2 regions of the Mesorhizobium sp. WSM4849 genome follow, and region 1 is predicted to be linked to the other one. Evidence: riboswitches for the same ligand, from Rfam matches in the RefSeq annotation. Region 1 holds a riboswitch; the other holds the start of a gene.
What was found. Region 1 has a riboswitch for thiamine pyrophosphate ahead of AC0L3L_RS32225 (YkoF family thiamine/hydroxymethylpyrimidine-binding protein). Riboswitches for the same ligand answer to the same signal wherever they lie in the genome.
Positions count from the first base shown of each region.

Region 2: linked by a shared signal. The riboswitch ahead of thiC (phosphomethylpyrimidine synthase ThiC) and the one ahead of AC0L3L_RS32225 (YkoF family thiamine/hydroxymethylpyrimidine-binding protein) in region 1 are both predicted to bind thiamine pyrophosphate.

Region 1 covers NZ_JBVVPW010000043.1:23,087-26,750, reverse strand. Annotated here, with positions in the region: gene AC0L3L_RS32230 (aspartate aminotransferase family protein) at 132-1,514, shown strand; TPP riboswitch at 1,827-1,939, shown strand; gene AC0L3L_RS32225 (YkoF family thiamine/hydroxymethylpyrimidine-binding protein) at 1,930-2,538, shown strand; gene AC0L3L_RS32220 (alcohol dehydrogenase family protein) at 2,546-3,655, opposite strand.
Region 2 covers NZ_JBVVPW010000025.1:82,744-86,407, reverse strand. Annotated here, with positions in the region: partial or broken gene AC0L3L_RS25460 (response regulator) at 390-707, shown strand; partial or broken gene AC0L3L_RS25455 (GNAT family N-acetyltransferase) at 706-1,113, shown strand; gene AC0L3L_RS25450 (acyltransferase family protein) at 1,138-1,995, opposite strand; TPP riboswitch at 2,001-2,117, shown strand; gene thiC (phosphomethylpyrimidine synthase ThiC) at 2,221-3,664, shown strand, end outside.

The DNA.
Region 1 (3,664 bases):
CCGCCGGCCCTTCCGAAATGGCTTGACACCCTTACAAGAAACGGATGCACCAAACAGCATTAATTCAGAGGCCGATGCGCGCGCCGAAAGGCGGCAGGACGCACGTCCCGGCATGCAGGACAGGAGCCATCATGGACGCTCGACCGAATTCTCCCGAAGCCCGCGACATCAGCTACCACTTGCACGGCTACACCAATGCCCGCAAGCATGAGGAAGCAGGGCCACTCGTCATCGAGAAGGGCGACGGCATCTATGTCGAGGATCTCGCCGGCAACCGCTATATCGAGGCGATGGCCGGGCTTTGGAGCGTCGCGGTCGGCTTTTCGGAGAAGCGGCTGGTCGATGCGGCGGTGCGCCAGATGTCCAAGCTGCCTTACTATCACGACTTCGGCTCCAAATCGCATTCGCCGCTGATCGATCTCGCCGAGAAGCTGGTGCAGATGGCGCCAGTGCCGATGAGCAAGGCGTATTTCACCAATTCCGGCTCCGAGGCCAACGATACGGCCATGAAGATGATCTGGTACCGGTCGAATGCGATCGGCCAGCCGGCACGCAAGAAGATCATCAGCCGCAATCGCGGCTATCACGGCGTCACCATTGCCGCTGCAAGCCTGACCGGCCTGCCCAACAACCACACGTCCTTCGACCTGCCGATTGCCAATGTGCTGCACACGTCGACGCCGCACCACTGGCGCGAGGCGCTGCCAGGCGAGAGCGAAGCAGAGTTTTCGAGCCGGCTTGCCGACGACTTGGAAAAGCTGATCCTGGCCGAAGGACCGGAAACCATCGCTGCCTTCTTCGGCGAGCCGATCATGGGCGCCGGCGGCGTCATCGTGCCGCCGGCCGGCTACTGGGAGAAGATCCAGGCGGTCCTGTCGAAATACGACATCCTGCTCGTCGCCGACGAGGTGATCTGCGGTTTTGGCCGAACCGGCGAGATGTTCGGCTCGCAGACCTTCGGCATCAGGCCTGACATCATGGTGCTGTCGAAGCAGATTTCTTCGTCCTACCTGCCAATCTCGGCCTTGCTGATCAACGAAAAGGTTTTCGAGCCGATTGCCGACGAAAGCAATCGCATCGGCACCTTCGGCCACGGCTTCACCGGCGGCGGCCATCCCGTTGCGGCGGCAGTCGCGTTCGAGAACCTGAAGCTGATCGAGGAGCGCGACCTTGTCGGCAATGCGCGCACGGTCGGCGCGCATATGCAGAAGCGGCTGCGCAAGCTCGAATCGCACCCGCTTGTCGGCGAGGTGCGCGGAGTCGGCCTGATCGCGGCGGTCGAACTGGTCGGCGACAAGGCGAGCAAGACGCCGTGGGAGACGGCCGGCGCGCTGGGCGGGCTCGTCAACGGTTTCATGCAGCAGAACGGCGTGATATCCCGCAACATGGGCGACGCGCTGGCTTTCTGCCCGCCGCTGATCATCACCGAGCCACAGGTCGATGAGATGATCGACGCGTTCGAAAGATCGCTTGAAGCCGCGGGCAAGCAGGTCCCGCAATTGGCGCGCGCGTAACGGCGTGATCTCGAGCGACGCAAGCGGCGTTATAAGAAAATTGCGAAAAACTTATAACGCTGCAGGAGAGGATCAGGAATCCTTGTTGCCGTCGTGCAGCCAAATCAGAATGGTCTTGCAGATAAACAAAGCCATCACGAAAAACGCCTCGTGAAAGCCGCCGCGTATTGAGCGTTGAAAGCCAGGTACGCTTTGAGCCTTGCTGCGGCATCCAATCTTCCGCAGGGGAGATCGGCAGCTTTGCCGGCGGCGCCACGATCGGCAATTGCCCCGGATCGTACTTGAACATCCACCGCGCCGGTGCTACGTCCACCCAATCGACAGGGGCGCTCCGTATTGCCGGGGCTGAGATGGAAGGTGCCAAGCCTTCGGTCCCTCAAGCTGATCTGGGTAATGCCAGCGGAGCGAGGCGACCGTGTTTTCAGGTGCACAGATTTCCCTGTATCCGATGTGCGACGATTTCGTCGGCGTCATCCTCAAAGCTATTTCGGCGATGGATTCCTATCGGCCGAATTTCCGCATCGAGACCGACGACATCTCGACGCTGATCGTCGGCCCGCCGGAACAGCTTTTCCCGGCCATGCGCGATCTGTTCGCCTCGGCGGCGGCAAGTGGCGTGCACTGCGTGTTGTCGGCGACGGTGTCGCGCGGCTGCCCCGGCGAGCCCGACGATCCGATCTGCACACCGATTTCCGGCAGCAGTCACGAGCTCTCCCTGGCCGAGCGCATCGGCGCGGCGCGGTCGCATGTCGACGGTGCGAAAAAGCTCGGCCAAGAGGTCGCCGCGCAGTTCTCGCTCTATCCGCTCGGCGAGGGCCATCACATGGACGAGATCTACGGCTGCATCGACTTTCTCAAGATTTCGGGCGTCTTCGACAGGTCGAAGAATTTCTGCACCAAGCTTAGAGGCGATGCCGGACCGGTGTTCGCGACGCTATCGGAAGCCTTCCTTCGCTTCGGCGCGCCGCAAGGCCATGTCGCGCTCGATTTTACCGTGTCGGCGAACAGCCCGAGCGCTTGTTAGTCGATTGTCAACCGGTTGCAGCGAAATCCGAAACGGCATCCGGAACGACCACCAGCTTGCCGACAAAATCCTTGGCAATGAAATCCGCCTGGGCACGGTGGAAATCGGACAGCCTGTAGACGCCACCGACCAGCGGCCGGATCTTCTTCTCCTCGATGTAGCGGACGATACGGCGAAAGTCCGCACGCGTGCCCTGGCTCGAACCATGCAGCTGCAACTGCTTGAGATACATGGTGCGCAGATCGAGTTGCACGACCGGGCCGGCAATCGCGCCGGCGGTGGTGTAGCGGCCTTCGGGCCGAAGGATGCGCAAGAGATCATTGAAGATCGCACCGCCGACGAGGTCGGCAACCACGTCGATCGGCTGGTCGTCGGTCGCGTCGTTCACGGCAGCAGGCAGATCGGCGACGCCACGGGTGATCACCGCCTCGGCGCCGATGTCGAGCACCGCCTGTTCCTTGCCCTTGCCGACGACGGCATAGGGAATGGCGCCGCGTGCCCGCGCCAATTGCACGATGCCGGAGCCGACGCCGCCCGACGCGCCGGTGACCAGCACTCGCTCGCCGGCCATCAATGCGGCGCGTTCCAGCATCTGTTCGCCGGTAAGGTAAGCGCAGCAGAAAGTGGCGAGTTCGACGTCAGTTAGGTCGGTAGCGACGACATGGGCATTTTCGGCCGGCACGGCCTGATATTCGGCATAGCCGCCGTCGCGGCCGTGGCCCATATAGTCGATGTCGGCGAGTGAATCATCGTCGCGGTTGTAGATGGAGAAGTCGACCATCACCCGCTCGCCGATGCGGGCCGAAGAAACACCATCGCCGACGGCAACGATGTTGCCGACGGTGTCGGTGCCCTGGATGCGCGGGAAAGTCAGCGTGTTGCCCTGACGCCGCCAGGTCGACACGGCGGCAGCATCTTCCTCCGTGCCGTAGGCGCCCTGTCGCACCCAGACATCGGTGTTGTTCATGCCGCAAGCGGTGACCTTGACCAGCACCTCGCCCGGGGCGGGCGAGGGCACTTTCACGTCGGTGCGGTAGACAAGCTTTTCCGGTCCGCCGTAACCGGTCAGGAGCACTGCGGCCATGGTGGCGGGGAGGGGTTTGGTTATGGCATTCATGTCGGTTTT
Region 2 (3,664 bases), on a different contig from region 1:
GCTTTACGATGTTCAAGATGTGGTCCCGGACGATCATGCCCGGACATTGATTGCTGGACTTCATAGCCTGATCAGCGAGGCTTCCATAGGGCGCTTAGCAATGCCACTGAATAACTCGTCCAGGACATGTCTCTCGGCCCCATCTTGACCCTGTTGTGCTACCCTCATTGCGATGAGCGCTCGAGATCGAGAGCTTCGGAGGCACGGCAAGAACGGCTGAGAAATGCCTGGACGCTTCGTCCAGGCACTCGTCAAGTTTCCTCAGTGGTTCAGAATCATCTTCGGCGACCGTCATTGCAAAATCAGTTCGGTTCAGTAAGATTCTTGTTCTGTTTGGGTCATCTTGAAGGACTAGTGTCTGAGTCGCAGCGGACTGCCATTCGATCTCTGCGCTGCTCGACCTCAGGATGCCCGATGTGCATGGCTTCGACGGGCTGCTGCAGCTTCGGACCCGCTATCCGCGCCTGCCGGTGGTCATCGCTTCGGGACATGAGGAGCCCAAGATCATTTCCGAAGCGCTGTCCTACGGCGCAGCCGGCTTCGTCCCGAAATCGGCGCGCAAGAGCGATCTGGCCGCCGCCATTCGCTCGGCGATGGAAGGTGCGATCCACGTGCCCGAAACCTATGAAGGCAAGCCGCCGGACGCCGACAGCACCGATCGCGCCGAGATGGTGCAGCGCCTTGCCAAACTGACGCCGCAGCAGGTCGTGGCTTGAGCCGGAACGCCTGTCCTTCCTGCTCGGCGAAGCGTTTTATGCGCGTCGCATCGGTGCGCTCGAAGCCTTCATCATGACGTTCGACCAGGACGCCCGCTACGACAGTCCGAACTTCCTGTGGTTTCGCGAGCGCTATCCGCGCTTTGTCTATGTCGACCGTATCGTCGTCGCGGGAGAAGCGCGTGGCCGCGGCCATGCCCGCAGGCTCTATGAAGATCTATTCGAACATGTTTCGCGTGCCGGCCAGACCATCGTCACTTGCGAGGTGAATGCCGAACCGCCCAATCCGGCTTCGGATGCCTTTCACGCCGCGCTCGGCTTCGTCGAGGTCGTCGACGCGGTGATCCACGGCGGCAAGAAGGCAGTCCGCTACTACACCAGGCGGATCACCGGCTGAGGCAACAGCTCTATCAGTTGCGGTTCAGCCAGGCGCGAGCCGGCTTTTCAACGATGTAATAGCTGCACAAAGCGCAAGCGCGCCGGCCAGCATCAGCAGCGGCGCACTGCCCTGCGAATAGACGAATTTGTAGAACGGCTGCTGCCACAGATAGAGCGAATACGACCACAGCCCCAGCGTCACCATCGGCCAGGAGGACAGGAATCCGGTCAGGTACCGCGTGCTGAAGTCGAGCGAATTGACGGCAAGCGCCAACAGCGGCACCGCGACCAGATAGTGGATAGGCGTCGGCACCGTTTCCATGAACAGAAGAACCGCCCCGACGGACGCCGCAACCGCGACATGCGGCCCCTTGAACAAAGCCGGCAGCCTGTCGCCGGCCTTGAGCAGGCATATCACCGCCGATAGCAGGATCGAGGCGATTCGCACGTCGGTTCGCCAATAGGTCGTCTCGTAGTCCATCCCGAAGACCCAGTAGGAAATCGCACCGTTCGCCATGGCCAGCACCGACAGCGCGCTGAGCAGCATGACGACACGGGCACGCCCCGAAACAACAAAGCTGATCAGCGCCAGGATGACATAGGCATGTTCTTCGACGCACAGCGACCAGATATGGTCGAGCGCGCCGGCGCGGCTGACGAGAATTCCGGCATAGTTGTAGGTGAATGTCAGCGCCGTCAGCGCCGCTTTCCATTTGAAGGCGACAAACGTGCCGGACAAGGCAACCTTCGAAGCGAGGACGAAAACCAGCAGCGCCGGATAGATGCGGGAGAACCGACGCTTGAAAAACGCCTTGAGCGGATAACGGATGCCGCCAGCTAGGCGATAGCTGCTTTCGGCCGGACCCGAATGCGCTTGACAAATCGGAGCCGGCCCGTTCAACCTGGGGCATTCACCAGGGGAGTCCCGGCAAGGGGCTGAGATACTGCTGGCTTTCGCGGCGCAGTGACCCGTTGAACCTGATCCAGTTCATACTGGCGTAGGGACGGTGCAAGCGCTTTGCGGGAGTTTACGCCCGAGGTCCTGTTTCGGCAGGTCAACAGAAGCGTCTTTTCATCCTTCCGGCACAGAACTGGGTCTCCAATGCATGAGCAAAGGAGCCTCACGATGAATGCCCTCACTCCGGTGGTTTCGACGGGACGACTGCCCGCCTCGCGGAAAATCCACAGGCCCGGTGCCATCCACCCGCAGATCAGGGTGCCGATGCGCGAAATCTCCGTCCATCCGACGGCCGGTGAGCCGCCCGTCACCGTTTACGATCCGTCCGGCCCCTATACCGACCCCACCCTCGAAATCAGTATCGAAAAGGGCCTTGCCCGACTTCGCCACGAATGGATCACGGCACGCGGCGATGTCGAGGACTATGACGGCCGCCACGTCCGGCCGGAGGACAACGGATTTGCGGCGGGCGAGCGCCTGACGCCGGAGTTTCCCATTTGCAGCCGGCCACTCAGGGCCAAGCAGGGCAAGGCGGTGACCCAGCTTGCCTATGCGCGCGCCGGCATCATCACGCCTGAAATGGAGTTCGTGGCCATCCGCGAAAACCTTGGTCGCGAGATCCTGCGCGGCAAGCTTGACCGCGACGGCGAAGCCTTCGGCGCAGCGATCCCCGATTTCGTCACACCGGAATTCGTGCGCGACGAGGTGGCGCGCGGGCGGGCTATCATTCCAGCCAACATCAACCATCCGGAGAGCGAGCCGATGATCATCGGCCGCAATTTCCTGGTCAAGATCAATGCCAATATCGGCAATTCAGCCGTCACCTCGTCGATGGCCGAAGAGGTCGAAAAAATGGTCTGGGCGATCCGCTGGGGAGCCGACACCGTCATGGACCTGTCGACCGGTCGCAACATCCACAACATCCGGGAATGGATCGTCCGCAATTCGCCGGTGCCGATCGGAACCGTGCCGCTCTACCAGGCGCTTGAGAAGGTCGGAGGGATCGCCGAGGACCTGACCTGGGAAATCTACCGCGATACGCTGATCGAACAGGCCGAACAGGGCGTCGACTATTTCACCATCCATGCCGGTGTGCGGCTGCACTACATCCCGCTGACGGTCGACCGGGTCACCGGTATCGTCAGCAGAGGCGGTTCGATCATGGCCAAGTGGTGCCTGCATCATCACCGCGAAAGCTTCCTCTACGAGCATTTCGAGGAAATCTGCGACATCTGCCGCGCCTACGACGTGTCGTTCTCGCTCGGCGACGGCCTTCGTCCCGGCTCGATCGCCGACGCCAACGACGCGGCGCAGTTCGCCGAACTGGATACGCTCGGCGAGTTGACAAAGATCGCCTGGGCCAAGGATTGCCAGGTGATGATCGAGGGGCCCGGCCACGTACCGATGCACAAGATCAAGGAGAACATGGACAAGCAGCTCGCTGTTTGCGGCGAGGCGCCGTTCTATACGCTTGGACCACTGACGACCGACATCGCGCCGGGCTATGACCACATCACCTCAGGTATCGGGGCGGCGATGATCGGCTGGTTCGGCACGGCCATGCTCTGCTACGTCACGCCGAAGGAACATCTCGGCCTTCCCGATCGCAACG